Regions from separate parts of the Arthrobacter sp. R4-81 genome, predicted to be linked through region 3. Evidence: riboswitches for the same ligand, from Rfam matches in the RefSeq annotation. Region 3 holds a riboswitch; each other region holds the start of a gene.

Region 1 (10,129 bases), 1.2 Mb from region 3:
GTTCCACCTCCGCCGGGTAGATGTTCTCTCCGCCGGAAATGATCATGTCCTTGAGCCTGTCGGAGATGAAAAGGAATCCGTCCTCGTCCTTGTAGCCCATGTCGCCGGATCTGAACCAGCCGCCGTCGGTAAAGCATTCGGCAGCTGCCTGCGGCCTGTTCCAGTACCCGGGGATGACGTTGGGCCCTTTTATCTGGATCTCCCCCACCTCACCTGCGGGGACCACGACTCCCATGAGGTCAGCGATCCGGATGTCAGTGAAGAAATGCGGCAGGCCCGAAGAACCGGCTTTCTCCCGGGAACGGTCCGCCGGAAGGGTGGTGGTTCCGGGTGCTGTTTCGGTCATGCCGTAGCCGTTGGAAAACCGCAGGCCGCGCGCCTCATAAGCCTCTAGCATCCGCATGGGCACTGCAGACCCGCCGCAGGTGAGCTTTGCCAAAGTCAAAGGCAACCCAGCACCGATCTGCACAGACCTTCCTTGCGGGCTAGCCAAAGCGGAAACGCTGCAGCATGCTTAGCTGCATGTCCCCGTCGTCGAACCCCTACCGGATCATTGCGGTTTGCACCGGCAACATCTGCCGATCCCCCATGGCTGAACGGATGCTCGCAGACGCCTTCGCAGCAGCCGGTCTCAGCGACGTCGTTGTTGTGGATTCCGCCGGTACGACGGCCTATGAATCAGGCCGTCCGGTTGATCCCCGCGCTGCCCGGATTCTTGCAGCCCGTTCGATCGACTCAAGCGGGCATCGGGCAAGGAAATGGCAACAGGAATGGTTCGCTGAGCGCCACCTCATCCTGGCCTTGGACGTCGACCATTACGGCTGGCTCCTGGAAGCGGCGCCAGACGAGGAATCCCGCGCCCGGATCCGGATGCTGCGCTCCTTCGATCCGGTGGTGGCCGACGGCGACAATCTGGACCACGGCATTGACGATCCCTGGTACGGAGGCCAATCCGATTTCGAAGAGACCTGGCGACTTATCCAGGCCTCTGTGCCCGGAATTGTTGAGCATGTCAGGGCCCAGCTCCAGCTCCAGAAGCACCAGGACCCTCCGGAGCAGCAGGTACGCTCTATTCCATGAGCCCCGCACCTGTCATCATCGCCATCGACGGGCGGTCCGGAGCAGGCAAAACAACCATCGCCATCGAACTGGCAGCGCGTTTGCGCGCCCATCACAAGGTCTCCCTTTTCCACCTCGAGGACATCTATCCGGGCTGGAACGGGCTCGCGGCCGGAGTGGAACGCTACATCACCACCGTGCTCGCCCCCTTGCGAAGCGGACAGGCCGCCGAATGGGTGACGTGGGATTGGGAAAAGCACTACGACGGCGACGTCAGAGTCACGCTTCCCGCTGAAATTGTGATCGTCGAAGGTGTGGGAGCGGCCTCTGACCCGGCCCGGCCCCTTTTGGACGCAGTGGTCTGGGCAGAGGCCCCCGATGACGAACGCCGCGCACGCGCCTTGTCCCGTGATGGAAGCACTTATGAGCCGTACTGGGATCTCTGGGCGGCGCAGGAAGTCGAGTGGCTGGCCGCGGATGCGGTGCTGGACAACGTTGACGTGCGCGTGCTCAACCGGGCAGACGGCAACGCCCCGGGGGACGTCCTGCGGGCTCTTCAGTACCTGCCGTCCTGCTCCGGTGTGCTGTCGCCCGAGCTCTCAGCCCGCCGCGGCCTGAAGCTGCGAGCGCAACGGATAGACGCAGAGCCCGACGCCCCTGCCCTCTACGAAACGCTGTACGGAGCCTCGACCAATGCCGTGTGGCTGGACTCTTCGGACGGCCCGGATCTTGCGCGGGATACCGGTCTTTCCGCAGACGCCGCCGGGGTCTCGCCTGCGGCCGGCCTCTCGCCGGCGGCGGAGCGTCCAGTCTCCCCGGCGGCGGAGCGCAGGCGGTTCAGTATTCTGGCCGACGACGGCGGCAGCCACGGCCAGTTGGCCATGCACCACAGCGGGATCACAACGGTAGGCACAGGCTGCGCCACGGCGAGGATCGAGGGCCCCTTCTTCCGCTGGCTGGATGCGGCCTGGGGAAGCAGCATCGTTCCCGCTCCCGAGGGCTTCGGCGGTGAATTCACTCTCGGCTGGCTGGGCTATCTGGGCTATGAACTGAAGCGCGAGACCGGCGGAAGTGACGTCCCATCCCCCACACCGGATTCCGCCTTGATCTTCGCCGGACGTGCTGTGGTCCTGGACCACCGGGAGGGTTCCGTCTGGCTGTTCGCCCTTGAAGCGCCCGACGCCGCGGAATGGGTGTCAAATGCGGCGCACGCCGTCGCGCTTGCCTCGGGGGCCGCGGGGAGCGCTGCCGCAGGTGACGGTGCTGACGCAGGTGTCCACGCCGTCGAACTTTCCAAAGAACCAGGCGCAGGCGGCCCGGAATTCACTGCCCGGGACACTGAGGCGGATTACAAACATAAGATAGGGGTGGCCCAGCACGAGATTGCTGAAGGCAACTCCTACGAAATCTGCCTGACAACAGCCCTCCACGCACATGGGACCGCAGTGGATCCGTGGCGAAGTTACGTGCAGCTCCGGCAAAGGAATCCTGCCCCTTTCGGGAGTCTCCTGCGTTTCGGCAGCCTCTCAGTGGCCAGCACCTCACCGGAGCGCTTCCTCAGGATCACTTCCGCCGGCAGCATGCGGGCCGAACCCATCAAGGGCACGCGAGGCCGCTCATTAAATGCGTATCAGGACGCTGCCCTTCGTGCCGATCTGGAATCGGCCCAAAAGGACCGGGCCGAGAACATCATGATTGTGGACCTGTTGCGGAACGACCTCAGCCATTTTGCCGAGCCCGGCAGCGTGACAGTGAGCCGCCTGTGCGTGGTGGAGAGCTACGCCACGGTCCACCAACTGGTGAGCACCATAGACGCGCAACTCCTGCCAGGGGCCTCCCGGGCCGAGGCGGTTGCGGCGTGCTTTCCCGCCGGCTCCATGACGGGCGCTCCGAAAATCAGCACCATGGCCATCCTCGACCGGCTGGAAGAGGCACCGCGCGGCGTGTACTCCGGTGCCATCGGGTACTTTTCCCTCAGTGGCGCCACCGATCTCGCCGTCGCCATCCGAACGCTGGTGATCACAACCGGCGGCGACGGCCGCGCCGAGCTCAGCCTCGGCGTCGGCGGTGCCATCACGGCCGATTCCTCACCGCAGGAGGAGTACGAGGAGATCCGGACCAAGGCGTACGGTGTGCTTTCCACGCTTGGGGCCCAGTTCCCCGGCTAAGCCTCCCCGGACGCAGGCAGGCCCGGGACTACTGCAGGGTCGCCGTTAGCCGCGCCACGTTGTCCACATACTTGACCAGCATGGGCCGCTGCATCCAGTCATCGAGCAGGAGTTCATGCGAGATGTCCCGGTAGGTGTCCTCAACAGCCCGCATCCGGGTGACGATGTCCTGCCCCAGGAGCATCACAGACACTTCGAGGTTCAGTGAAAAGGACCGCATGTCCATGTTGCTGGAGCCAAGGACGGCCACTTCGTCGTCAATGGTGAAGTGCTTGGCGTGCAGCACAAACGGGGCTTTATAAAGATAGATGCGCACGCCGGCTTCCAGCAGCGCCTGGTAGTAGGACCTCTGGGCGTGGTGCACCAGGAGCTGGTCGCCCTTTTCGGAGACGAAGAGTTCGACGGCGACCCCCCGCTGCGCCGCTGTGGTCACCGCATACAGCAGTGAGTCGTCGGGGACGAAGTAAGGGCTGCAGATAGAGATCCGGTGCTGGGCGGAATAGATGAGGGTGTTGAAGAGCCGCAGGTTGTTTTCGGTGCTGAACCCCGGGCCGCTGGGCACCACCTGGGCGGTCACGGTCCCGGGTGAGAGTTCCGGCGGGTGGGCCAGCTGATCCTCCAGGGAATCGTCTGTTTCACTCAGCCAGTCCGTGGCGAACACCACGTTCAGTGTGGTGACAATCGGGCCGCGCAGGCACGTCATCAGCTCTACCCATTCGCGGCCGACTTTGCGGTGCCGGGGATTGTTGTATGACGGCTCGATCAGGTTCTGGGATCCGGTGAAAGCCACTTCGCCGTCGATCACCATGATTTTGCGGTGGTTGCGGAGATCCGGCCGCCGCCATTGTCCGTGGACCGGACGCAGCGGCAGCATGGGGCGCCACTGGATCTTGCTCTCGTTGAGCCGTCTTATGAGCTTCCGGTATCCGTTGATGCGCAAGGTGCCGAGATGGTCGAACAGGACGCGGACCTCAACACCCCGCTCCGCCGCTTCGACCAGGGCCTCGAAGAGGTCTTCGGTCACATGGTCAGTGCTCATGATGTAGAACTCGGCGTTGACGAAGACCTTGGCCTGGCGCACGGCTGCGGTCATTGCCTTGATTGAGTCCGGATAGCCTGGCAGCAGCTCCACACTGTTGCCGTCCACCATGGGCAGCGAGCCAAGTTTACGGTTGAGCTCCGCGGCTGAGCCGACCCACTCGGGGCCGGAATACCGGCTCGCGAGGGTGGCCAATTGCGATGTGCCGGCCTGGATCCGCTTGTTCACCGCTTCCTGCTGTGCCCTGCGTCGGCGCGAAAGCCTGAAATTGCCAAAAAGCAGGAAAAGCACGAGGCCCAGCACAGGCACAAAGAAGATACCCAGCAGCCAGGCCATGGCCGTCGTGGGGCGACGGTTCCCGGGGATGATTCCAACGGCCAGGACGCGGATCACCAGGTCAAGCAGGCTCAGGAACAAGATGAGCCAAGGTGGCAACGTGCCAGCCAACGGAAACGGCCACAGCAAAATGAACCCCCATAGTCCACAGCCCGCCGGACCTGTTCCAGAGCGGGCAATGTCCACAGCCTATCCCGCAGCAGCCCCCACTAAGCTGGAGGCATGACTTCTGCTGCTCCCGCCACGGTGCTGGTGTTCCTTGATCCCGAGTTCCCCAGCGGCCGGATTGCGGACGCCTCACAGCCGCAACTGATGGCTACGGACCAGGGAGCCACCCGCGGCGATGGCGTCTTCGAGTCCCTCCTCGCTGTAGCGGGACATCCCCGGAAGCTGCAGGCGCACCTGAACCGGCTGGAGAGCTCCGCCGGGCTCCTGGACCTTCACATCCCGGGCCAGGATACGTGGCGGTTGGCCATCGCGACGGCATTGACGGAGTACCGCGCGAAGCATCCTGCCGTTGAACCGGTGGAAGAGGAAGCAGTGGTGAAGCTCCTGGTAACACGTGGCGTCGAAGGCTCGTCCGGTCCCACCTGCTGGGTCCAGGTGTCACCAGTGCCCGCCACCGGCCGTCGTCAGCGTGAAACCGGCGTGGACGTTATCCTGCTGGATCGGGGCTATGACAGCGAAGCGGGTGAGCGTGCCCCATGGCTGCTCCTCGGAGCAAAGACCCTGTCCTACGCCGTCAATATGGCGGCCCTGCGGTACGCCCACAGGCAGGGCGCCGACGACGTCATCTTTACATCAGCTGACGGCCGGGTCTTGGAGGGTCCCACCTCCACCGTGCTGCTCGCCCAGATTCAAACGATCGACGACGACGGCGGCGTCAGTCGCACAGTCAAGCGGCTTGTCACGCCCCAACTGGACAGCGGGATCCTCCCGGGCACTTCCCAGGGCGCGCTTTTCACGGCCGCCAAGACTGCGGGCTGGGAGCTGGGCTATGGCCCGCTGGAACCGCAGGACCTGCTGGATGCCGACGCCGTCTGGCTGATTTCCAGCATCCGCCTCCTGGCGCCGGTCAACCACATTGACGGCAAGGAAATCGGGACCCCGGCGCTCCGCAAACAACTCACGGCGGAACTCAGCGAGCTTTTCGCGGGGACTGAATAGGGCCTGTCCAAGGCAAGGTCCGGCGACGGAGAAGTGTCGTCAGGAAGGACCTTGTGGCGGCTCGTCCTGCTCCTTGGAGTCCTCGGAGACCGGCTCTTGATGGGTCTTCGCTGGGGGCTCGCGGCGTACTTCCGCTAAGGCCTGGGGTCCAGTCCGTATGTCCGGAATCGGGCCCGGCCGGTCCGGAAAAAAATCAATGACACGGGCCAGTTCATCGTGAAGGGACCGGCGGCGCGAAATGCCAGGAGGAAGGGCGTCCCGTTCGGCCTGCCGCGCGGCGTCCAGCGCCCTGCGTCCGGCTTCGGTAATGGCTACATCTATGCTGCGGCGGTCCACGGGGCTGCGGGAGCGTGTCACCAGGCCGCTCGCTTCAAGCCGCGCCAGCACTTTGCCCAGGCTTTGGCTCTGCACTTTGATTTGAGCTGCCAGCCTTTCCTGATTCAGTGGGCCGCCGTCGAGGCACTGGAGAGCTATGACTGCCGCGTGGGTAAGCCCTAAGGCTGCCAGCGCACGGTCCTGCCGTCGTTCGACGAGCCGTGCCGCCATAGACAGCAGCTGATGCGTGCTCCAGGTATTGGCGTCCTGATTCCGAATCATCCGTCCAGCCCTCCTCCTGGTTGCGATTCTTGCTGCCATGGGCAGAACCCTCAGCGCATACCATCCAACGCTCTACCATAAGCATGCTTACTATCCCTATGGCAAGTATGCTTATCAACTCTTTGCAGCCGACCCCGGTCAACCCCTTGCGTCTACGCCGAAATTTCCTGGGATCCAAAATGGCAGTGGTGGACATGTCCACCCGTTACGGAACATGACGACGACGGCGGTGCAGGCCGCCGTCGTAAGTGTTACTTTTTTGAGGAGTAATGAGAACCGGCGCCAAGCCCTGACTTGCCGGTCGGCAACCCTCCTCCCACGGCGGGGTGCCTCAGGTGAATACTCGGCATTCGACCCCATCGAGCTGCAAGCGTGAGAGAAGGAGACCCTCGTGTCTGACGCACCTGCCCAAACCATTCCGGCCCCCAGCGCCCAAGCTGCCGCTTCGGAAGAAAAACTGACCTACCGGCTGATTACCGGCCCGGATGACCGCAGCTTCTGCGAGCGGATCTCCACTGCCCTGGGCGAGGGCTACGTGCTGCACGGAAGCCCGGCCGCCACCTACAACGGCATCAACGTCATCGTGGCGCAAGCACTCGTGCTCCCCACGGCCATAGCCAGCGCCGATGCCGCAGTTGCCACCGCTGTTGACCGTCTTGAAGCCGACGAAACCGCTGACGACGACGCCCAAGACGCATTTGAGGGGCACGCATGAGCTACGCAGGAGACCTCACACCTGAAGACGCCTGGGCCAAACTCGAAGCCGGTGCCATCCTTGTGGACGTCCGCACCGAGGGCGAATGGGCCCACATCGGCATCCCCGAGACCAAAGCGACGGAGAACGATCCTCTGTTCATTTCCTGGTCCTTCCCCGGCGGAGTGCCGAACCCGGATTTCATCGACCAACTCAAGCAGCAGGCCCCGGAAGATGCCGGCGTCGAGCTCGTTTTCCTTTGTCGCTCCGGCCAGCGCTCCATCTCGGCAGCCATCGCCGCCACGCAAGCGGGCTACACCTCGTACAACATCCTGGAAGGGTTCGAAGGCGAGCCCGACCGCTACGGCGAGCGCACCGTCAACGGCTGGAAGAACCGCGGCCTTCCCACCAACCTTGGAAAGAACTAAGTGACCTTCAACCCTGACGCCGCTGGCTGGAGCCCTGACACCCAGGCTGTTCGCGGCGGGCTCGACCGTACCAACTTCCAGGAGACTGCTGAGCCGGTTTTCCTCAATTCCGGCTTCGTCTACGAGTCTGCGGCTGCAGCCGAGCGCGCCTTCACTGGTGAGGACGAACGCTTCGTCTACTCGCGCTACGGCAATCCGTCCGTGGCAACCTTCCAGGAACGCCTGCGGCTGTTGGAAGGAACCGAAGCATGCTTTGCGACGGCGTCCGGCATGTCCGCAGTCTTCACAGCGCTCGGCGCGCTCCTGGCTGCAGGTGACAGGGTGGTGGCGGCCCGCTCGCTGTTTGGTTCCTGCTTTGTGATCCTCAACGAGATCCTGCCGCGCTGGGGCGTAGAGACTGTCTTCGTCGACGGCCCGGACCTGGAGCAGTGGCGTGAGGCATTGTCCGTGCCCACCACCGCCGTTTTCTTTGAATCACCCTCCAATCCCATGCAGGAAATTGTGGACATCGCGGCCGTCAGCGAACTGGCGCACGCCGCGGGCGCAACCGTCGTCGTCGACAACGTATTTGCCACTCCCCTGCTGCAGCGCTGTGGAGACCTCGGCGCGGATGTCATAGTTTACTCCGGCACCAAGCACATTGACGGCCAGGGCAGGGTACTGGGCGGCGCCATCATGGGAACCAAGGAATTCATCGACGGCCCCGTGAAGCAGCTCATGCGGCACACCGGCCCTTCGCTGTCCTCCTTCAACGCCTGGGTGCTGACCAAGGGCCTTGAAACCATGGCGCTGCGCGTCAACCACTCCTCCGCCTCAGCGCTTCGCCTCGCCGAATGGCTGGAGCAGCAGCCGGGCGTCAGCTGGGTCAAGTACCCGCTGCTGAAGTCGCACGCACAGTACGAGCTCGCGGCCAAGCAGATGAAGGCCGGCGGAACGGTGCTGACCCTGGAGCTGAACCCCTCGGCGGGGCGCACCGCCAAGGACGCGGCGTTTGCCCTCCTTGACGCCCTGGGAATCATCGACATCTCCAACAACCTCGGCGATTCCAAATCCCTCATCACGCACCCTGCCACCACAACCCACCGCGCGATGGGACCGGAAGGCCGGGCTGCCATCGGATTGACGGACGGCGTGGTGCGGCTTTCTGTGGGGCTGGAAGATGCAGACGACCTCATCGGCGACCTGGAGCAGGCACTCAAGCAGGTCTGAGGCCATAGCTATGGTGGCGGTACCGGCCGCCGCTTGTGTTGGTTTGTTTCCCGGCTTCAAAACCTGCCGCCCTCCCCACGCAGGTGCTGCAGTTCCTGGCCGTCAGCACGAAGGGCATTCGGTGTTCAGCGATACTCAGATCGTTCGATAAAGGGAGAACCAATGCAGACCGGACAAAACATTGCAGCCGAAGAGCAACGCACCTCGGCCACAGCCTCACAGGAGCCAGCAGCCAGCAGCGCACCACTGGCGCCCGCAGCTGCCCGCCCCCTCGCAGTCGTCAGGATCGTGCTTGGAAGTGTTTTTCTTTGGGCATTCCTGGACAAGGCTTTCGGGCTCGGCTTTGCCACTTCGTCCGGGAAGGCCTGGATCGCCGGTGGCTCGCCCACTGCGGGCTACCTCGGCAGCTTAAAGGGTTCGTTCTCCGGAATATTCCAGGCCCTGGCCGGTTCGCCTGTCGTGGATTGGCTCTTTATGCTCGGACTCCTGGGCCCGGGAACCGCACTGGTTCTGGGGATAGCACTCCGCACCGCGGCGGCCGGCGGGACCCTTCTTCTTGGCCTGATGTGGCTGTCATCCCTGCCGCTCCAGAACAATCCCCTCATTGACGAACACGTTGTGTACGCCGCGGTCATCATAGCCCTGGCCGCAGCGCGCGCCGGGGACACCTGGGGCCTGGGCCAGCAGTGGTCCGCCCTCATCAAGAACCCGTCGCTACGCTGGCTGCGTTGACAGCTTCGCCCGCTGCAAAGAGAACCAGCAACAGATGCAGGCTCCTGACTTCAGGGCCTGCATCTGTTCTGCCCCACTACGCTCGTTTCATGAAACCGCATCGGATTGTGGGGGAATGAGCTGGGAATGTATAACAGCTGCGCTCAGCGTGGCGTAAGCGACTCTGGCTCTGGGACCCGTTCTGGGTGATGGGGGTTGAGACGTTGTCGTCGAGACCTCCCTGGCATTGGCCTTTTCCGGGCTTGCCGGAATGCCGTCACGATCTGTCATCCCGCCCGTTAACAGCTGTAGGAAGCAAAAAATCCTGAAGCAGCGACGTTGAACGTGATGTTGCTACTTTGTTGCGCCGCGCAAAATGTAGTAACAGCTAGCCGGTTCATTTACTAAACATGGATTCCAAGCAGAATTGTTTGCGGGCTTTGATAAACATTTCAAAATTAAAGGTACGAAGGGCGGCGTGTCTTTACTTTTGGTTGATAGAAGACGATAGGCCTCCGATTAGTTGACGACCTCGTGAGGGTTTACCAAGCGTGAAACCGATGAGCGATGCGCCAGCTTCCGCGTCATCTAGGGGTACTGATGCCGGATCGTTGATCCATGTCCGGACATGTGAGCGTTTAAACCGGTCATCCGTATTAGTTTCTATTGGCAAGCATGCTGACCTTTATTGACGGCCTTGTAATGTACTTATCCAGTAATT
Region 2 (10,129 bases), 1.5 Mb from region 3:
GGCAACCAGGAGAAGGAGCAGGATCCGTGACGTGTCTGTCTGGACAACCACCTTCAGGTACGTGATGGAGAACGTCACCACGAGGTAGTACAGGATGTTCTCCGCGAAGCGCAGGCCCATGGCGGTAAAGACACCACGGGGATAGCGGCGGAACACCTCGGCCACGCCGTAGCCCTTTTTCTCGACGGCTACTTCTTTACGGGCCTCGAGGAAGATGGGAGCGTCGCTGACTTTGGTTCGGATGTAGTAGCCGACGACGACGATCACCGCGGACAACCAGAACGCTACGCGCCATCCCCAGCCCAAGAAGTCAACGGACGACAGCACTGCCGAGAGCGTGAAAAGCACACCGGTGGCGAGCAGGTTGCCCACCGGCACGGCAGCTTGGGGCCAGCTGGACCAGAAGCCACGGGACGCGCTGGGGCTGTGCTCTGCGACGAGAAGCACGGCCCCTCCCCATTCCCCGCCTACAGCGAAACCTTGGACGAAGCGAAGGAAGACGAGCAGCGCCGGCGCCCAGTAGCCGATCTCGCCGAAAGTGGGAAGGCAGCCCATCAGGAAGGTGGATACGCCCACCAGGATGATGCTCAGCTGCAGGAGCTGCTTCCGGCCGAACTTGTCGCCGAAGTGGCCAAACACAATTCCGCCGATGGGGCGTGCAATGAAGCCGACAGCGTAGGTGACGAAGGCTGCGATGATGCCGTCCAGTTCCGTGCCCGAGTTCGGGAAGAACATCTTGCCGAAGACGAGGGTGGCGGCTGAGGCGTAGAGGAAGAACTCATACCACTCCACCACAGTCCCGGCCATGGAGGCGGTGACAACTTTTTTGAGCCCTGAAGCTTTGATATCAGTTTCTTCTAAACGCCTTGCGGCGGAGTTTTCCGTACTCATGATGCGAACTCCTTCAGCGTCTACATCGACGCCACGTGGAACCATTCGAAGGCGGACGCTGGTGACCTGCACCACGAACCGCCGGATTCATCGAGTATGGCCTCACATCAGTGCAGGCTCAACGGCGAAAAGTGCAGACATGCTCTGCAAAAATGCAGAAACTCTGCGCTCGAGGCCTGCCTAGGGAAAGAAGCTCCTGCGCAGCTCTTCGCTGAGCTGCCCGATCTCCGTGAGGAAACCGTCATGGCCAATCGGTGCCTCAATGACGTGGACGGGAACGTCGCCCGGCAGCGCCTGGGCAAGCTCGTGGGACTGTGCAGGAAAGTACAGCCGGTCCGTGTCAACCGCCGCCACAAAGAACTGGGCGGTCGCGGCAGACAACGCGTCCTTGAGTGGGCCGCGCCCCCGGCAGACGTCGTGGCTCATGAGCGCCTCGGTGATGGCAATGTAGCTGTTGGCGTCAAAACGCTTTACCAGCTTGCTGCCCTGGTGGTCCAGATAACTTTCCACCTGGTACCGGCCACGCTCCCCCAACGACACTGCCTGCAGCGGGCTTTCGCCACGCTGGGCATCCCGGCTGAATCTCGTGTCCAGTTCAGCAGCTGAACGGTAGGTGATGTGGGCGATGCGTCGGGCAAGGGCGAGCCCTGCTTCGGGCTCGGGCCCACCGTAGTAGTCCCCGCCGTTGAAATTCACGTCCTGTCGGATGGCAAGAGTCTGAGCCTGGGCAAAAGCGATCTGCTCTGCGGTGCTGCGCGCGCCGATGGAGATCACTCCACAGCGCTGCACCCGACCCGGATGGCTGACAGCCCACTCAAGGGCACGGGCACCGCCGAGGGAGCCGCCCAGCACGGCATACCAGCTGCCGATGCCCAAGGCGTCAGCAAGGCGCGCTTCCGCCGCCGTCGTATCCCGCAGCGTCACCAGCGGGAAGCGTGAGCCCCAAGGACGGCCATCGGGTGCCACCGTCGAGGGTCCCGTGGACCCGTAACAGCCACCGAGGATATTGATGGAGACGACGAAGAACTTGTCGGTGTCAACGGGGGCTCCCGGACCCGCCAGCTGTTCCCACCAGCCTTCCTCCTCGCTCTCACCGCGGGTAACATGCGTGCTCCCGGTAAGGGCATGCTGGATCAGGACAGCGTTGGAGCCATCACTGTTGAGGGTTCCCCAGGTTTCGTAGGCCAACGTGACGTCGGGAAGGTGGCCCCCGGCTTCGAGTTTGAGGCCGCCGATGGTGAGAAACCGGACAGTCCCGTCCGGAACGCTCTTCGGATGCGCAACGGGTTCCGTTGCAGGCAGTTCGGTTCCGGGCAGTTGGATTCCGGGTACGCCGGTGCGGTTGACGGCAATCGTCATAAGAGGACCTTTTCTACGCGCTTGCCTGCCATCAGCTGACTGACAGGCCAGGTCTTCACCCGGGGCACCCCACCGCGGAAGGAGGGTTGCCGGCCAGCAAGCCGGGGCTGTCGCTGGCACTCATGACCTTTTCAAAGTCTACGGAGAACGGTGCCGTAATAGCGAAGATTGTGACAGCAATATGACTCAGGAGGACAAAGGGCGACGACGACGCGCGATAGTAGCGCAGTTAGGTGACCCTAAGCTGAGAGGCCCATCACAAAGTGCCAAGATGAAGGCTATGCGCATGGATCACGTCTCTTACGCCTGTGAAAACGATGGCCTCGCGGCCACTACCGAACGAATTTCGTCCGCCTTGGGCGTCGAAGCTGTGAAAGGCGGGGTACATCCCCGCTTTGGAACCCGGAACATGATCATCCCGCTCGCCGGGCACAAATACCTTGAAGTCGTGGAGGTCCTTGACCACCCGGCATCAGATAAAGCACCCTTCGGACAGGCCGTCCGGGCCCGCTCGGCGGCTGGCGGGGGCTGGATGGGCTGGTGCGTCGAAGTAGACGACCTGGCGCCGTTCGAGGAGCGGCTTGGCCGTGCGGCCGTCAATGGAAACCGTAAATTCCCGGACGGACGCGAACTCGTTTGGAAGCAAATAGGCATCCTGGGACTCATCGCCGATCCCCAGGTTCCCTACATGCTCAAGTGGGAAGGTGACCCGTCACTGCACCCGTCCAACGCGTACCCAAGCAGCGTCAAGATGTCCAGCCTCACCATTGCCGGATCAGCCGAGCGGGTCACCGAATGGCTGGGTGAGCCCGTGGAGAGGCCTCTTGAAGACGTCGCCGTAAACTGGCTCGCACCGCACGGAACGCCGGGGATTCTGTCCGTCACGTTCGAAACCCCCATCGGAGCAGTCACCATCTGATCCAGCCACTGTGGGGAGGCTACCTCGTTCTTTGGAGAGAGCTCCCCCATATCCACGGGCAAAGTCTGCCCACAATACTTCGGCCGCCAACAGCGGGTGCCAATGACGTCACTTGCTGATGGTGGCCGAATTCCTTTAAGCCCTTACCCCAGCCCGATTGCCTTGCCAAAGAGACTGAAGCCCACGAAGGCCACTATGTCCAGCAGGGCGTGGGCAATGACGAGGGGCATTACCCTGCGCGTCCGGGTGTACAGCCATGCGAACACAGCTCCCATCACCGCGTTGCCGATGAAGGGGCCAAAGCCCTGGTACAGGTGGTAGCTTCCACGGAGCACGGCGCTGGTGAAGATGGCCAGCGGCACGCTCCAGCCGAACTTCCCGAGCCGGTTGAGCAGATACCCCACCACGATGACTTCCTCGACGATCCCGTGCCGGATGGCAGAGAGGATCAGAACCGGGACGGTCCACCAGTAGTCGTCAAGGGCGCTCGGGATGATGGCGGTGGTGATGCCCAGTTGCCTGCCGACGGCATAGAGCGCCAGCGAGGGGATGCCGATCAAGGCGGCGAGTCCCACCCCTTGCAGCAGGTCCTTCCCCGGCCGGGCCAGGTCGAAGCCCAGCTTGCCGAACGCGGACTGTCCCCGAAGGCCTGCGGGCCGTTGTTCTGTGAGGAAGTAGAAGACCAGGAGCACCGGCACCAGGGCAAAGGCAATGTCCAGCAATTGGTAGGTCAGGTCGAAGTATTCCCGCGTACTTTGGGAACGGTTGAGGGTGGACGTGCCCTGGGCCAGCGGCGCCTGGCTCATCTTGTCCAGCAGCTGCACCACTGAGTAAACGGCGGACTGGCCCAGGGAGAGGCCCAGGACAATCAACACTTCAATCCGCAGACGACGGCGGGATGGCACCAGCATGTTCCTATCTTGCATGCATTTGCTGGTTCTTTCCTGTACCCACCCGGTACAAGCCGGACCTGCCCCTATGCTTGAGGCTTATGAGCGCGCCCGGGAAAATCATCATGATCCGGCATGGCCAGTCGGCTGCCAACGCCGATACCTCGATCTACAACCGTGTGCCCGATTACCGCATCCCCCTCACGCTTGCAGGACTGGAGCAGGCCAGGAAGGCCGGGGACGATGTGCGCCGTCAGCTCGACGGTCAGCAGGTGTGCGTCTATGTCTCTCCTTACCTCCGGGCCTATCAGACCCTCGAGGCGCTGAACCTGGGCAACCTCGTTGAGCGCGTCATTGAGGAGCCCCGGCTAAGGGAGCAGGACTGGGCCAACTTCCAGATCTCCGGGGAGATCGAGGACCAGAAGGAGCTCCGCAACGCCTACGGACACTTCTTCTACAGGTTCCGTGAGGGCGAGTCAGGTTCCGACGTCTACGACCGCATCTCCTCCTTCATGGAAACCCTGTACCGGCATTGGTCCAAGCCCTCCTACGCGCCGAACGCCCTGCTGGTGACCCACGGGCTGACCATGAGGCTGTTCTGCATGCGTTGGTTCCATTGGTCTGTGGAGTACTTCGAGTCCCTCAACAATCCCGAGAACGCCGAAGTCCGGACCCTGATCCGCACCGAGCTCGGCAAATACGAGTTGGACAAGCCCTTCAGCCAGTGGGTGGAGCGCCGGGTGGACGAGACGGTGCTCGACGCTCCCCCGATGCTCTTCTAGCCGGTCCAGAGGCCTACCCCACGGCCTGGCTTTACTTAGCCCGTGCGCCGGCACGCCAGACAGCGTGCGTCAGCGGGATTCCCGGGCGGTAGGCGAGGTGAGTCGCCGAGGGCGCATTGAGCATGTGAAGGTCTGCCCGGTGGCCGACGGCGAGGGAACCCACCGCCCGTTCCCCGTCGACGTCGTTCCCCGACTCCCGGCCCAGCGCCAGGGCACCGCCGTAGCTCGCCGCGCGGACAGCTTCGTGGACACTGAGGCGCATCTGCAGCACGGCAGTGGTCACGCAGTAGGCCATGGAACTCGTGTAGGACGTTCCCGGATTGCAGTTGGAGGCCAGGGCAATCGGGACTCCGGCGTCCAGGAGCTCGCGGCCGGGCGCAAGGGGCTGTCTGGTGGACAGGTCGCAAGCGGGAAGGCAAGTGGCCACCGTTCCCCGCTGTCCGTTTCCAGTGTTCCCGGACCAGCTGGCGGCGAGCGCGTCCAGGTCTGCCCGTGACAGGTAGTTGACGTGGTCGACACTGGCTGCGCCAAACTCCACCGCCAGCTGAACCCCCGGGCCCTCGCCAAGCTGGTTGCCGTGGACGCGCAGGCCCAGTCCTGCATCCTTGCAGGCCTTCAGCACCCGCCTTGACTGCTCTTCGGTGAAGGCGCCGCGCTCACAGAAGACGTCTGCCCAGCGGACGTAGGGCCGGACTGCCGTCAGCATCGGGCCGCAAACGAGGTCCGTGTATTCCTCCGCGTCCATTCCGTCCGGCACCAGGTGCGCTCCGAGAAAGGTCACTTCGTCGACGGCGGTGGCGGCGATGCGGGCACTCCGGGCCTCGTTTTCCACATCCAGTCCGTAGCCCGTTTTGGTTTCCAGGTACGTGGTCCCCTGGGAGACGGCCTCCGCCACCCGGCCAAGCGCCAGCCGGGTCAGGTCGTAGTCGCTGGTGTTCCGGGTAGCGCCGGTGGTCACCGCTATGCCCCCCGCGCTGTAGCTTTCGCCAGCCATGCGGGCCTCAAACTCGGCAGTCCTGTCCCCGGCGAAGATCAGGTGGGTGTGGGAGTCCACCCAGCCTGGCAGCACGGCACGGCCGCCGGCGTCCACCACATCGTCGGCCGCAGGGGCCTCTGCCGCCATGCCGATCCATGAGATACGTTCCCCTTCGATCACCACAGCGGCATTCTTGAGGACGCGGTGCTCCAGGTCCTGGGTCATCAGTTCGGCGATATTGGTAACGAGGGTGCTCATGGATCAATTCTTCAGCGCCGGATGGACCAGCGGGTGGCGGCCAGGGCTTCAGCTGTACGGGATACCGGACGCTTGCCTTCCCCGGTTAATTGCTGCCCGGCAGTCTGCTGTCCGGCACTCTGTTGTCCGACGGTCTTATTTCCGGTCAGGATCTGCTCCGCTGCCAGTTCAGCAATCGCCGAGGAGGTCTGGAAGCCGTAACCGCCCTGTCCGGCGAGCCAAAAGAATCCGGGCGCCTCGGCGTCGAACCCCACGACGGGAAGGCCGTCGGCCGCTTGGGTCCGCAAACCCGTCCAAGCGGTCCTGACGCCGCTGATCCCCAGAGTGGTCACCGAGTTCAGCCGCGCGATCAGCGTCTCCACGTCTCCGGGGTGCGGCTTCGCGTCTTCTGGACCGCTGGGCACCGCTTCCGAAGGGGAAACCAGGACGTCGGCCCCCTCCCGGCGGAAGTAGAAGGATTCGTCGGCTGCCGCCACCATGGGGCAATTCTCCGGAAGTGAATGTTCGACGGCGACAATCGCCGCCGTCCGCCGGTACGGCTGCAGGCCAAGCTTTTCCACCCCGCTGATGACAGCAAGCTCATCGGCCCACGCGCCTGCGGCGTTGACCAGGACACCGGCCTGCAGCGCCTCCTGTCCGGCCCCGATCTGCCAGCCCGAGCCGAGATGCTGGGCCGAATGAACCCCCGCTCCCGTGATGATGTCGACGCCCGCGCTCTCCGCCACCTGCCGGTGATGCTCCAAAAGCACCGGGGCATTGCAGCCGAAGGATTCTGTATCTAGGCCTGCGGCGCTGAACGAGTCCGGTTCAAGAACCGGACAAAGCGCCAGGGCCTCCGTGTGACTGATCCGGCGCATGGAGCCGCTGGCTTCTGCCCGGACGGTATCCTCATCCCCGATCAGCATGAAGCTGCGTGGTGTGAGGACTTTGACGGGCTTGGCCTCATCCTCTGCAGCGATCAGCTCAAGGGTACGGACAGTCAGCTGCTGCACCACGGCCGGGCCGTAGCTCGGAATCAGCTGCCGGGCCGAGCGCGATGAGGTGTGATAGGCAAGAGACTGCTCGGCTTCCACCAGGGCGACCCTACATTTTCCCGCAAGGGCCGAGGCCAGTGACAGCCCCGCTATGCCGCCGCCTACAATCACCACATCATAATTTGCTGACATTGCTCCATCCTTGCAGACGGTGGCGGTTGGCGCAGTGCAGCATCAGCTCAGGCGGCATTCCGCCGGGGCGGGGCTCAGGCGGCGAGAGCCTCACGGCTTTCCACGAACGCCCTCACGCAAGCTTCGACGTCGTCAGTGCTGTGCGCAGCCGAAAGCTGTACCCGGATCCGTGCTGCACCCTTGGGTACCACCGGGTAGCTGAAGGCCGTCACGAAGACTCCGTGCTGCAGCATCCGGTCTGCCACCTTGGCAGCCGCCACTGCGTCACCGAACATCACCGGAACGATCGCGTGTTCGCCCTCTAGAAGTTCAAAACCTTCTTCAGTCATTCTGTTCCGGAACAATTGGGCATTGGCGAAGAGCTTGCTCCGCAGCTCAGCGGAATTCTCCACCAGGTCAAGGGCCTTGAGGGTGGCTGCAACGATGGAAGGGGCCAGCGAATTGGAAAACAGGTAGGGGCGCGCCTTTTGGCGGAGCATCGCCACAATTTCGCTGCGTCCCGAGACGTAGCCGCCGGATGCGCCTCCCAGGGCCTTGCCGAACGTTCCCGTGTAGATGTCCACGCGGGAGGATACTCCGGCGTGCTCCGGGGTGCCCGCTCCTGTGCCTCCCATAAAGCCCACGGCGTGGGAATCGTCCACCATAACCAGGGCGTCATACTGCTCGGCAAGATCGCAGATGGCCTCCAGCGGGGCAAGGTAACCGTCCATCGAGAACACACCGTCCGTGACGATGATGGTCCTGCGTGCCGGTTTCTCACCCCGCGTCGCCTCAATCAGTTTCGCCTCGAGGTCTGCCATGTCCCTGTTTGCATAGCGGAACCGCTGGGCCTTGCAGAGCCGGATGCCGTCGATGATGGACGCGTGATTGAGGGCATCGGAGATGATGGCATCCTCGGCGCCGAAAAGTGATTCGAAAACGCCGCCGTTGGCATCGAAGCAACTGGAGAACAGGATGGTGGCCTCGGTGCCCAGGAATCTGGAAACCCGCTCCTCCAGGGCCAGGTGAACATCCTGGGTGCCGCAGATGAAACGGACGCTGGCCATGCCGAAGCCCCGCTCGTCCAGGGCGGACTTCGCCGCTGCAATGATCTCCGGATGATCAGCGAGGCCGAGGTAGTTGTTGGCGCAGAAGTTAAGGACGTCTGCTCCTGCCTCACCGATTTGGCCTGCCCGGATGTGGTTGCCCTGCGGGGAATCAATGTGCCGTTCGGTCTTGAAAAGCCCTGCGGTGCGGATCTCGTCCAGCTCGCCCTGCAGCTGGTCCTTGATGCCTGAATACATGGTGCTCCTTAGATTTCAGTCCAGTTGAGGACGACTTTGCCGCCGATGCCTGCGCGGGCGATTTCAAAGCCTTTTTCCCAGTCGGCGGCCGGGAGGGTGTCGGTGACTACGGCCGAAATGCCGGCGTGCAAAGCAGGGTTGGAGGACAGCATGGCGCTCATGGCATACCAGGTCTCGAACATCTCACGGCCGTAGATGCCTTTGAGGGTCAGCATATGGGTAACCACCTTGCCCCAGTCGATATCAATGGACTGGCTGGAAAGGCCAAGCATGGCGATGCGGCCGCCGTGGTTCATGTTGTCTATCATTTCGGGCAGCGCGGTGGGGTGGCCGGACATTTCCATGCCGATGTCAAAGCCCTCGCGCATACCAAGCTCCTGCTGCGCGTCCTTGATCCTCATTTTGGAAACGTCAATGGCCAGGTCAACGCCCAGCTTCCGGGCCAGTTCAAGCCGTGGAGCCGAGACGTCCGTAATGGCGATCTTCCGCGCCCCCGCATGCCGGGCCACGGCGATGGCCATCAAGCCGATGGGACCGGCCCCGGTGATGAGGACATCTTCACCGACGAGCGGGAAGCTGAGGGCGGTGTGGACAGCATTGCCGAAGGGATCGAAGATGGCGCCCAGCTCCGGGGTCACGGAGGGATCCTGATGGACCCAGACGTTCGTTTCGGGGATGACCACGTACTCAGCGAAAGCGCCGTCGCGCTGGACACCGACGCTGACGGTGTGGATGCACATCTGCTTCCGGCCGGCACGGCAGTTACGGCAGATCCCGCAGACTACGTGTCCCTCCCCGGAAACCCTGTCGCCCACCTTGACGTCCCTGACGCCGTCCCCTGTTTCCACCACTTCGCCGTAGAACTCGTGGCCTGGGATGAGCGGGGCTTCGATGATGCTTTGCGCCCAGGCATCCCAGGACTGGATGTGGAGGTCGGTCCCACAGATGCCCGTGGTCATTACCCGGATCTTGACATCGCCAGGCCCGGCTTCGGGCTCTGGCCGGTCTGCCAGTTCGAACCCGGAATGGGCACCGGACTTATACAGAGCCTTCATTGGCTTCCTCCACTCTTGCTGGCCCCTGTCTCGGAGGCCATGAACTTCCTTCATTAGAGCCTCAAAAACGCATTAGCACAACCGGGAGTTTCTCAATCGACGATTTAGCTTTTGCTTAGGAATACAATCATGCTTATGGAAATTCACCAGCTGGAGATGCTGCGCGAACTCGGTGCCCTTGGCAGTGTCAAAGCCGTGGCAGAAACGCTCCTGGTAACACCTTCCGCCGTGTCCCAACAATTGGCGTCTCTGCAGAAGAGCCTGGATGTGCCGCTTACCCGGAAGGAAGGGCGGAACCTGGTCCTCACCGACGCCGGGCAGGTACTGGCCGATGCGGGAGCCGCCGTCGTCAGCGCCATGGCCGAAGCCCGGCGCGCGATAGGCGCCTACCACGCATCTCCGGTCTCGCCGGTGACGGTGAGCGGTTTCCACAGTGCCGGCCAGGTTCTGTTTGCTCCCCTGGCCCGGCTCCTGGACGCTCCTGATACTCCGAAGGTGCTGCTCTCCGACGAGGACGTGGCCCAGCAGGATTTTCCGGCGCTGACCGCGC
Region 3 (10,129 bases):
CTTGAGGGCAGCTCTTTTGAGTACCGATAGTAAGGAGGCCAGCTATGAGCAAACGTGCACGTAAACGTCGTGACCGTAAGCGTGGCGGCGCGAACCACGGGAAGCGCCCCAACACCTAAGCCACGGCTTGGAACAAAAGCTTAAAGCTTCGGGCCCCGGAAACCACATGGTTTCCAGGGCCCGAAGCTTTTGCTGTTTTTGGGAGAGGCCGCTAAGCGTCGACCGGACGAATCCCGTGGATACGGTCCAGGATGGCGTTCTTGAGATTCTCGGGAGCCGACTCAGTACAGGAACGCTTCACCATATTGCGGATAACGCACTCGAGGTCGTATTGCTCCAGGCACTCCGGGCAGTCGTCCAAGTGGTCCTTGATCTCTGCAACGTCATCACGCGTCAGGGCACCATCGAGGTACTCATAGATGCGTTCCATCCGGGCGTCATCACAGTCGCCCAATCCTTGGCAGTCGCTCATTTCCTGTTCTCCTGTGTGTCACTTCCGGGCGCCGGGGTGGATTCCCCCGCGGCTTTAAAACCCCGCTCTGCGGCATAGTCCGCGAGCATATCGCGCAGCATCTTCCGGCCACGGTGAAGTCGGGACATGACTGTCCCGATCGGGGTGTTCATGATGTCTGAAATTTCCTTGTATGCGAAGCCTTCAACGTCGGCGAAGTAAACGGCCAGCCTGAACTCCTCGGGTATCGCCTGAAGCGCCCGCTTGACGTCCGAATCCGGAAGGTGGTCAAGTGCTTCAACCTCTGCCGAGCGCAAGCCCGTTGAGGTGTGGGACCCGGCCCGCGCCAGCTGCCAGTCTTCGATGGTGTCGGTGTTGGACTGCAGGGGTTCGCGCTGCCTCTTGCGGTAGAGGTTGATGTAGGTATTCGTCAGGATCCGGTACAGCCAGGCCTTCAGGTTGGTTCCCGGCTTGTACTGATGGAACGCCGAAAAAGCCTTGGTATAGGCCTCCTGGACGAGGTCCTCCGCATCGGCGGGATTCCGAGCCATCCGCATTGCAGCGGAGTAAAGCTGATCCACATACTGCATGGCGTCGCGCTCAAAACGGAGCCGCCGCTCCTCAGCCGATTCGGATTCGACATCCACTTCCGCTTCGGGGGCCGGCTGCCCGGCCTCTTCACCTTCGATGGCTTCAGGCTCTTCGAGGTGCGGGACTGAAGTCCCCGCTGCTGCCGCGGCCATAGCTGCGGGTGTGGCACCGTTTCCGGCTGCCTCATACATGGCCGCTACGGCCGGATCCAGGGTGCTCATTGCAGTCAAGTCTACTGTCACCTTCCGCTTGCCCGGGTATGCGGAAGCGCTTGCTTCCCACTCCTGCGGAGGACTCAGCAGGTTGACGTCGTCCTTTACAAAACTCAAACTTGCTCTCCACTCTGTGTCCGGACGTCAGTGAATCCGGGGACGTCCATGCTTCCGGTCAGACCGGCCAAGCCATCATGCGGTGCCTGACCGGAGCGATACGGGCCTGCATTTCACAACGACGGGCGGCAGGCAAATATTCCACAAAAGTGCAAGACTAGAACCGGTTCCCCCGCGGAGGTTGCGCGGCTCGTCCATCCAGGAGGAAATTCATGTCCTTTGTCCGTTTTCTCGCCCGGCCCATGCTGGCATCCAGTTTTGTCCTTGCTGGCGTGGATAAGCTCAAGAATGCGGATGATACTGCCGCACAGTTGTCTCCCCTGCTTCGGCGTGCGTCTGAATCCCTCCCCTTCCCCGCAGATGAGAAACTCCTGGCCCGGCTGATAGGCGGTACCCAGGTAGGGGCAGGCCTCTGCTTCGCCCTCGGAAAGTCCGCACGGATGGCGGCTGCCGTCCTTGCTGTCATTTCGGCCTTGAACGCCTTCGTTGAATGGCGCAGTGCCGACATCAGTTCCAAGGAAGGCCGCCAGTCCCGTCGTAATCAGTTGCTGAAGAACATGACACTCACAGGAGGCGTCCTTCTGGCTTCAGTGGATACAGCAGGCAAGCCGAGCCTGGCGTGGCGCGCCGAACACCTCGCCGCAGACGCGCGGAAAAGCGCGGGGCATTTGGCCGCCGATGCCAAGAAAACCACTGGCAAGCAGCTGAAGCGTGCAGACAAAGCAGTGCGCAAGGCAGTAGACCATGCAGTGGGAGCATAAAGCAGTATGACCGGAACCACCTCAGCCGCTCACGCTGCCCCCCTCTCGGCTGACCCTGGCCAGCACTGGCCGGCACCATACGCAGTCCGCCCGGTTAACGCCACAGTGGCAGTACCCGGTTCAAAGTCCCTGACCAACAGGTACCTTGTCCTGGCAGCACTCGCCGATGGCCCTTCACGGCTACGGGCTCCACTCCACTCACGCGATTCTGCATTGATGATCCAGGCGCTGCGCCAACTGGGAGCCACCATCACCGAGGTTCCCGGAGACAGCGTGTTCGGCCCCGACCTTGAGGTATCGCCCATCACCGGATCCGACGCTGCCGGGGAGGCTTCTATAGATTGCGGCCTCGCGGGTACAGTGATGCGTTTCGTTCCCCCGCTCGCGGCGCTGCGCAACGGCGGCACCCTGTTCGACGGCGACCCGCACGCACGGATACGGCCCATGGGCACCATCATCACGGCTCTTACCTCGCTGGGCGTTACAGTCAGCGGCGAAGCAGACGGGCCGCCGTCGTCCCTGCCGTTTAAGGTTGAAGGGACCGGTCAGGTTCGCGGAGGGCACCTGGTTGTTGATGCCAGCGCCTCCTCACAGTTTGTATCTGCGCTGCTGCTGGTGGGAGCCAGGTTCACCGAAGGCCTCCACCTGGAACACGTCGGCGCCCCTGTCCCCAGCCTTGACCACATCAACATGACGGTTGCAGCACTGCGCGGCGTAGGCGTCTCCGTGGACGATTCCCGCCCGAATCACTGGGTGGTCTCCCCCGGCCCTATCAGTGCCTTCGATCAAAGGATCGAACAGGACCTGTCCAACGCCGGGCCTTTCCTCGCCGCCGCAGTGGCTACGGGTGGAACGGTACGGATTCCCAACTGGCCCGAGGGCACCACGCAGGTCGGCGACATGTGGCGCACCATCCTCCCGGCATTCGGCGCGACTGTCAGTCTGGAGGACGGGACCTTGACCGTCACCGGCGGGACCGAAATCAAGGGCGTCGAATTCAGCGACACGAGCGAGCTTGCCCCAACGGTTGCCGCGCTCTGTGCACTTGCCACCGGTCCGTCCAGGCTCAGCGGCATCGCCCACCTGCGGGGCCATGAGACGGACCGCCTTGCTGCCTTGGTAAGCGAGATCAATGGGCTTGGTGGGGACGTCGAGGAAACACCGGATGGCCTGCTCATTCGGCCCGCTCGGCTCCATCCGGGCATTTTCCACAGTTATGCTGACCACCGCATGGCGACGGCAGGCGCCATTGTGGGTCTCGCCGTCCGTGGCGTGGAAGTCGAAGATATCGCCACCACGGCAAAGACCATGCCTGAATTTCCGCAAATGTGGACTGACATGCTGGCCCAGGGACCTGACTCCGGCTCCGCCACACGCCGTGGACCACGGCACGCCCGGGAAGAGGCTTCCAACGGTGGCACGCAGCACTGAATCGTGGGACGAGTCCGATGTCCGCATTCGTCCGAACAAAAAGGGTTCGCGCCCACGGACGAAGGATCGTCCCAGTCACGATGATGCCGTTATCGGGAGGATCATCACCGTGGACAGGGGACGGTACACCGCTGTAGTGGGCGAAGACTCCGGGAATGAACGGACAGTGGTGGCCGCCCGGGCCAGGGAGCTTCGCCGCTCCCCCGTGGTGGCTGGAGACTTTGTGTCGCTAGTTGGAGACGTTTCGGGAGAGCCTGACACGCTGGCACGGCTGGTCAGGATTCAAGACCGCAAAACGCTCCTGCGCCGCAGCGCCGATGATACCGATCCCATTGAGCGCGCAGTGGTGGCCAATGCCGATCAGCTCGTCATCGTGGTTGCGGCAGCCAACCCGGAGCCACGCACAGGTTTCATTGACCGCGCCCTGGTGGCAGCGTACGACGCCGGCATCGACCCCCTGCTGCTGGTCACCAAAGCCGACGTCAAAGACCCGGCCGAGCTGCTGGCCAACTACCGCCATCTGGACTTTCCGGTCATTATCAGCCGCACCGCTGACTCAGCGGCTTCAGGCATCGATGCCCGCTCGGATGACGGGCTGTCAGCCCGTCTGGACCGTGAAGCAGTCGCGCAGCTGCGCCATCACCTTGACGGCAAAGTCACCGTCATGCTCGGCCACTCGGGCGTTGGCAAGTCCACCATGGTGAATGCCCTCACCGGCGCTGAACGGGCCACCGGAGGGGTCAATGCCGTGACAGGCCGCGGCCGCCACACGTCGTCGTCGGCCCTTGCCTTGAAAGTGACCGGCGCTCCCACGGGAAGCTGGATCATCGACACACCCGGAATCCGCTCCTTCGGCCTGGCCCACGTGGATCCGGACAGGATCCTGCACTCCTTCCCGGACCTTGAGCCTGGGACCGAGGCTTGTGAGCGTGGCTGCAAGCACGACGCCACAGCAGTCAACTGCGGAGTGGATGCCTGGGTGGCCGAAGGCCATGCCGGAGCATCCGGTGCCGCACGGCTCGCTTCGCTCCGGCGCCTCCTCGGCACAGATCCCCGCATGGAAGCACAGGAAACAAAGGAACTCGGCAGCGTCTCCTAAAGGCACGCTGGGTCATATTGGCAGCGTTGCTGCACCGCTTCCGGGCCTGAAGGCCGCCGAGACGGTAGTTTGGAACCATGACCCAACCCGCTTCGAGCTACAACGATGACCTGCGCCTCGCCCACGTCCTGGCTGACTCCGTGGACGACCAGACCATGAGCCGCTTTAAGGCGCTTGACCTTCAGATCGAAACGAAGCCTGATCTGACACCGGTTACAGACGCTGACAAGGCTGCCGAGGAATCCATTCGCGGCCAGCTGTCGCGCTCGCGCCCCCGCGACGCGGTCCTCGGTGAGGAGTTCGGAAGCTCAGGGCACGGTTCCCGTCGCTGGATCATCGATCCCATCGACGGAACAAAGAACTTCGTTCGGGGCGTGCCGGTCTGGGCCACCCTCATCGCGCTCGTGGATGAAGGCGAACCCGTAGTTGGCCTGGTCAGTGCGCCGGCTCTGGGCAAACGCTGGTGGGCAGCCAAAGGCGCGGGGGCATACATGGGCCGATCCCTGGCTGCGGCCACCAGACTGCGTGTCTCAAACGTCTCGGAGCTTTCCGACGCTTCGTTGTCCTACTCCAGCCTGGGTGGCTGGAAGGAACGCGGGAACCTCGATGAGTTTCTGGGATTGACTGAGGAGGTCTGGAGGACAAGGGCGTACGGGGATTTCTGGTCCTATTGCCTGGTTGCCGAGGGTGCAGTGGATATAGCCTGCGAGCCCGAACTGAATCTTTACGACATGGCGGCGCTGGTTCCCATTGTGACCGAAGCGGGCGGGCGGTTCACCTCATTGGAGGGCGACGACGGTCCCTTCGGAGGCAATGCCCTCGCTACCAACTCGATCCTCCACTCAGAGGTGCTCAAGCGGCTCAACCCAAATCTGGACGACCTCTTATAGTAGACCGGCTGACGAATTATCGACGGCGGAACATCCAGCTAAGGGTGTTCCGCCGTCGTTTTGTTCGGTCAAACGGTTGTTTGTCCACCTGCCGTAACAATCGGCTTAACATTCGGATCGACTTTTTTATGGCTGACTGAATGTCTTAAGCTCGATATCAGGTCACGAGTGCCAGCGCTAAACCCCGGTTTGCTGGCCGGCAACCCTCCATTCGCGGTGGGGTGCCCCGGGTGACGACCAGGCCGGTCCGGAACGGACCCGGCAAGCGCGGATCCCGGCTGAGGGGTCCTGTTCGAGTGAGGTCCCGTTGACTACTGCCATTTACTCCCCCGACGCCGCTGCTCACGCTTCTTTTAGCGAACAGCACGTTGCCCTCTCCGTTTCCCGTCGCCCGCTTGCAGCCGTCACCGGGGCGGAAATCCAGGCGCCGCTCATCCAGGGCGGACACATCCGCTACGCCAACCTCGACTACGGCGCGTCGGCACCAGCGCTCTCCGTTGTCTCGGCCTACCTGAACGAGATCCTGCCCTATTACGCGAGTGTCCACCGCGGCGCGGGTTACGCCTCACAGATCAGCACCTCCGTTTATGAGAACTCGCGCAACATTGTTCGCGACTTCGTAGGCGGCCGCTCCGATGATTCCGTGATTTTCACGCGCAACACCACTGATTCGCTAAATCTCCTGGCCGGGTGCCTCCCCGCAGCGGGCGGACAGCACATTGGTGAAGTGCTGTATCTCGACATCGAACACCACGCCAACCTGCTTCCGTGGCAGGGAGTCCCGCACCGCAGCGTCGTGGCAGAGGAGACCCTCGCCGGAACCATCGCCAATCTCCGCGCAGAGCTGGAACAGGGCGACATCAGCCTGCTTGCGGTCACCGGAGCCTCAAACGTCACCGGTGAAATCCTGCCCATTCGCGAACTGGCCGCATTGGCGCACCAATTCGGCGCCCGGATCGTCGTTGACGCGGCCCAGCTTGCTCCGCACCGCCGCATCAACATTGCAGCGGACGACGTCGATTACCTCGCCTTTTCGGGTCACAAGCTCTACGCTCCATTCGGTTCCGGCGTCCTGGTGGGCCGCCCTGACTGGCTCGACGCCGGCACACCCCACCTTGCAGGCGGCGGCGCGGTCCGCGAAGCCAGGCTGGACAGCGTCAGCTGGACGACTGGCCCGGCACGCCATGAGGGCGGCTCCCCCAACGTTCTGGGCGCTGCGACCCTTGCCCGGGCCACCCAGGTCATTGCCGCCCTGGACCAGGACCTGTGGCACGCCCACGAGTCGGCCATCCGTTCCTTCCTCGTCGAAGGGCTGCAGAAGATCGAAGGCGTCACCGTTCACCAGATCTTCAGTGACACCGATTCCGCCACAGACACGATCGGGGTCGTGAATTTCTCGGTGGAGGGCTACGACGCGGGCCTGGTGGCCGCATACTTGTCAGCGGAGCACGGCGTGGGGCTCCGCGACGGCCGTTTCTGCGCCCATCCGCTCCTGAAGCGGCTGGGCCTGCCCTCAGGATCGTTGCGGGCAAGCTTCGGCTTGGGCTCCCGCCTCGAGGACGCCCAGCGGCTGCTTGCGGGCATCGAGGAGCTGCGCCGTACGGGTCTTGGCTGGGACTACGTAGTCGACGCCGGACGCTGGGTGCCGGCAAATGACACCCGCACCTACCCTGAATGGGCACCAAACACCCCGGGAACCGCCGGAGCGGCGCCCTGCATTGAAGACTGACCCGCGCTGAAGAGGTAAATTCAGGGGGTAACCAACAGCCGGCCGGAGGAGAGTACGCGTGGCGCGGGGAGGCCCCAAACTTCATCAGCAGCGCCGCCGCGAACTGGGCATGGCATTCCAGGACGGCGGCGAGCACTACGATCGGGTCCGCCCGAATTACCCTCTTGACTCCGTGGATTGGCTCGTGCCGGCCGCGGCCCATGACGTTGCCGACGTCGGTGCCGGAACCGGTAAGTATACCGAGTTGCTGGCCCAACGCGGCATGCGGGTGACCGCCGTCGATCCTTCCCCGGACATGCTCGGACAGCTGCGCAGGGCGCTGCCCGGCGTAACGGCGCTTGAGGGCACGGCGGAGTCCACCGGACTCGGGGATGCCGCGTTCGACGTCGTAACTGTCGCCCAGGCGTGGCACTGGTGCGATCCCCTGCGGGCCAGCACAGAGGCCGCCCGGATCCTCCGCCCCGAAGGAGTGTTGGGGCTCATCTGGAACCAGCTGGACACTTCCGTGCCGTGGGTGCACCGGCTTTCCCGGATCATGCATGCCGGCGACGTCCTCAAACCACACTTCAGGCCGGTTGTGGGGCCCGAATTTGTCGATCTGGAAAGCCATCTGACGCGCTGGGAGGACCTGCTGACACCCGATGACATTCTTGAACTCACCAAGTCCCGCAGCTATTACCTCGGCGCCTCTGCAGCTGTCCGGGCGAAAGTCATAGCAAATCTCGAGTGGTATCTTCATGAGCACATGGGTCACGCAGCCGGCGTAGCCATCGGCCTCCCCTATTTGACCCAATCCTGGAAGGCCTATAAAGCGTGAGGCTGCAGGACATAGCGGTAGGCTTGGTTCCGTGAAGACCAGTGCGCCATCCTCCTCCATCGAGGACTACGTCAAGGTCATCTACTCCTTTACGGAGTGGCAGGATAAGCCCATCACTTCGTCGCAACTGGCCCAGCGCCTGGGCGTCGCCAACTCCTCAGTCTCGGAAATGGTCCGGAAGCTCAAGGAACAAGGGCTGGTTGACCATAAGCCCTACAGCGCCATTACCCTGACGGACAACGGGGTCAACCTCGCTCTTTCCATGGTCCGGCGGCACCGGCTCATCGAAACCTACCTCGTGCAGGAACTGGGCTACAGCTGGGACGAAGTCCATGACGAAGCGGAGCACCTCGAGCACGCGGTGTCGGACACCTTCATCGAGCGCATGGCGGCAAAGTTGGGGAACCCGCTCCGCGATCCCCACGGAGATCCCATTCCCTCTGCAGACGGTTCGGTCAAAATGCCGCCAGCCCACCGGCTGAGTGAACTGGACGAGGGCCACACCGGCAGAATTACCAGGATCAGCGATGAAAACCCGGAACTCCTGCGGTATCTCTCTTCGGAGGAGATCGATCTTGACGCCAACGTCGAGGTAGTTGGCCGGAAGCCGTTCGGGGGGCCACTCGTCGTGCGGATTGGTTCCGGCGATGTGCGCCGTGAGTTTGACCTGGCTGACGAGATCACCTCAGCCCTGTGGGTCTACAGTGAAACCGCCCATGCGGGCTGCCGGCTGCCGGTCCTCTGAATGCCTTCGTATTGGACAAGCGCTCTGAAGGCTCCGGGATGGAAGGCCTGGCTCGCAGTCGCTGTTGGTGGCCTGGCGGGAAGTGAACTCCGGTACGGGTTGGGTCTCCTCTTCCCCGAGCACCCGGGATCCGTTCCGTGGACAACCCTGGCGATCAACGTAAGTGGCAGCTTTGTGCTGGCGCTCCTGACAACATTGTGGATGGCCCGGCCGCGAACATCATTCTGGCTCCGGGCCGGGATTGGTCCGGGAATCCTCGGTTCCTTCACCACGTTCTCGGCGGTTGTTTTCGCCCTGGACAGGCAGATCCGTGACGGGCATCATGCGCTCTGGATTTTCTATCTCGGGCTTTCCCTCATTCTCGGGCTCGGCGCCGCGGCGGCCGGCTGGAAGGCTGGCAAGGCCGTTGCCGACATCACTGGAGGGGCGCAATGACCACTGCGCTTCTCGTTGGGCTGTTCGGAATGGTGGGCGCCTTGCTCCGCTTCGCCGTTGACACTTTATTTGCCCACCGAACGGATTCGCGCTCCCATTGGCCGTGGGCTACATTCCTGGTGAACATGACGGGCTCCCTCATCATTGGCCTCTCCCTGGGCATCACCGGCCGGCTGGGGTTGGGGCCCGAACTGCAGGTGGGACTCGCTACAGGTTTGGCAGGCGGCCTGACCACCTTCAGTTCATGGACGACGGCGACAGTCCGGTTGGTGAGCGAACAGCGCTTCGGTGCAGCCGCCCTGAATGTTACCGCCAATCTTCTCGCGGGGCTGGCTGCTGCCGGGGTTGGGATCATGCTGGCCAGCTGAGGAATAATCGGGGCGCAGACTCACGTATCGTTGACTGTGATGATGAGCAGACGCGACGCCGCCATAGCCCTGGACGTTCCCCTTGAGATGGCCCAGCGCCACGGCATTCCCTCCCGCCTTTCGGAGGCAGAGTTGCGTGAGATACTCGACAACCCGCCGCCGTGGTTGGTGCAGTCCCGTGCCAATCGAACAGGTAAGCGGCCTGTGTGGGTTCATCTGCAGTGCGATGTCTGCGGATATTCAGAGGCCGCACGCCCCAAGAAATGGTGGCCGGACTTCACCTACGTCAGCTGCGCCCACCACAGTCCGGCCGAAGTGCCCGCGCCCGCAGCCGGCTTCGTGAGGAGCGAATTCGACGGCATCGGAACCCGCTTCGTTGGCATTGCCGACGTCAACCCCTCTCAGTAGGGCGAGGCAGGATCAGCCGGCGTCCGTCATTTCCTCTGGCACCGCAACGAGATGCTGTTCCCTTCCATCCCGGAG

The links. Region 3 has a riboswitch for S-adenosylmethionine ahead of M1E05_RS08095 (aminotransferase class V-fold PLP-dependent enzyme). Riboswitches for the same ligand answer to the same signal wherever they lie in the genome.
Region 1: linked by a shared signal. The riboswitch ahead of M1E05_RS02525 (DUF1737 domain-containing protein) and the one ahead of M1E05_RS08095 (aminotransferase class V-fold PLP-dependent enzyme) in region 3 are both predicted to bind S-adenosylmethionine.
Region 2: linked by a shared signal. The riboswitch ahead of metX (homoserine O-acetyltransferase MetX) and the one ahead of M1E05_RS08095 (aminotransferase class V-fold PLP-dependent enzyme) in region 3 are both predicted to bind S-adenosylmethionine.

The regions. Positions count from the first base shown of each region.
Region 1 is NZ_CP096445.1:541,779-551,907, reverse strand. Features, by position in the region: partial or broken gene M1E05_RS02555 (AMP-binding enzyme) at 1-442, opposite strand, end outside; gene M1E05_RS02550 (low molecular weight protein-tyrosine-phosphatase) at 523-1,080, shown strand; gene M1E05_RS02545 (chorismate-binding protein) at 1,077-3,227, shown strand; gene cls (cardiolipin synthase) at 3,256-4,731, opposite strand; gene M1E05_RS02535 (aminodeoxychorismate lyase) at 4,825-5,769, shown strand; gene M1E05_RS02530 (MarR family winged helix-turn-helix transcriptional regulator) at 5,809-6,366, opposite strand; SAM riboswitch class IV at 6,632-6,745, shown strand; gene M1E05_RS02525 (DUF1737 domain-containing protein) at 6,758-7,081, shown strand; gene M1E05_RS02520 (rhodanese-like domain-containing protein) at 7,078-7,488, shown strand; gene M1E05_RS02515 (O-succinylhomoserine sulfhydrylase) at 7,489-8,697, shown strand; gene M1E05_RS02510 (hypothetical protein) at 8,860-9,429, shown strand.
Region 2 is NZ_CP096445.1:3,200,365-3,210,493, forward strand. Features, by position in the region: gene M1E05_RS14925 (MFS transporter) at 1-891, opposite strand, end outside; gene metX (homoserine O-acetyltransferase MetX) at 1,072-2,250, opposite strand; SAM riboswitch class IV at 2,263-2,378, opposite strand; gene M1E05_RS14935 (VOC family protein) at 2,531-3,169, shown strand; gene M1E05_RS14940 (CPBP family intramembrane glutamic endopeptidase) at 3,313-4,080, opposite strand; gene M1E05_RS14945 (histidine phosphatase family protein) at 4,161-4,841, shown strand; gene hutI (imidazolonepropionase) at 4,873-6,075, opposite strand; gene M1E05_RS14955 (NAD(P)/FAD-dependent oxidoreductase) at 6,087-7,241, opposite strand; gene M1E05_RS14960 (glycine C-acetyltransferase) at 7,316-8,524, opposite strand; gene tdh (L-threonine 3-dehydrogenase) at 8,533-9,579, opposite strand; gene M1E05_RS14970 (LysR family transcriptional regulator) at 9,715-10,129, shown strand, end outside.
Region 3 is NZ_CP096445.1:1,722,641-1,732,769, reverse strand. Features, by position in the region: gene M1E05_RS08130 (50S ribosomal protein bL37) at 45-119, shown strand; gene rsrA (mycothiol system anti-sigma-R factor) at 212-472, opposite strand; gene M1E05_RS08120 (sigma-70 family RNA polymerase sigma factor) at 469-1,263, opposite strand; gene M1E05_RS08115 (DoxX family protein) at 1,584-2,132, shown strand; gene aroA (3-phosphoshikimate 1-carboxyvinyltransferase) at 2,139-3,563, shown strand; gene rsgA (ribosome small subunit-dependent GTPase A) at 3,547-4,662, shown strand; gene hisN (histidinol-phosphatase) at 4,740-5,552, shown strand; SAM riboswitch class IV at 5,713-5,826, shown strand; gene M1E05_RS08095 (aminotransferase class V-fold PLP-dependent enzyme) at 5,860-7,281, shown strand; gene M1E05_RS08090 (class I SAM-dependent methyltransferase) at 7,340-8,098, shown strand; gene M1E05_RS08085 (metal-dependent transcriptional regulator) at 8,130-8,843, shown strand; gene M1E05_RS08080 (fluoride efflux transporter FluC) at 8,844-9,278, shown strand; gene M1E05_RS08075 (fluoride efflux transporter FluC) at 9,275-9,646, shown strand; gene M1E05_RS08070 (hypothetical protein) at 9,686-10,054, shown strand; gene M1E05_RS08065 (S1C family serine protease) at 10,067-10,129, opposite strand, start outside.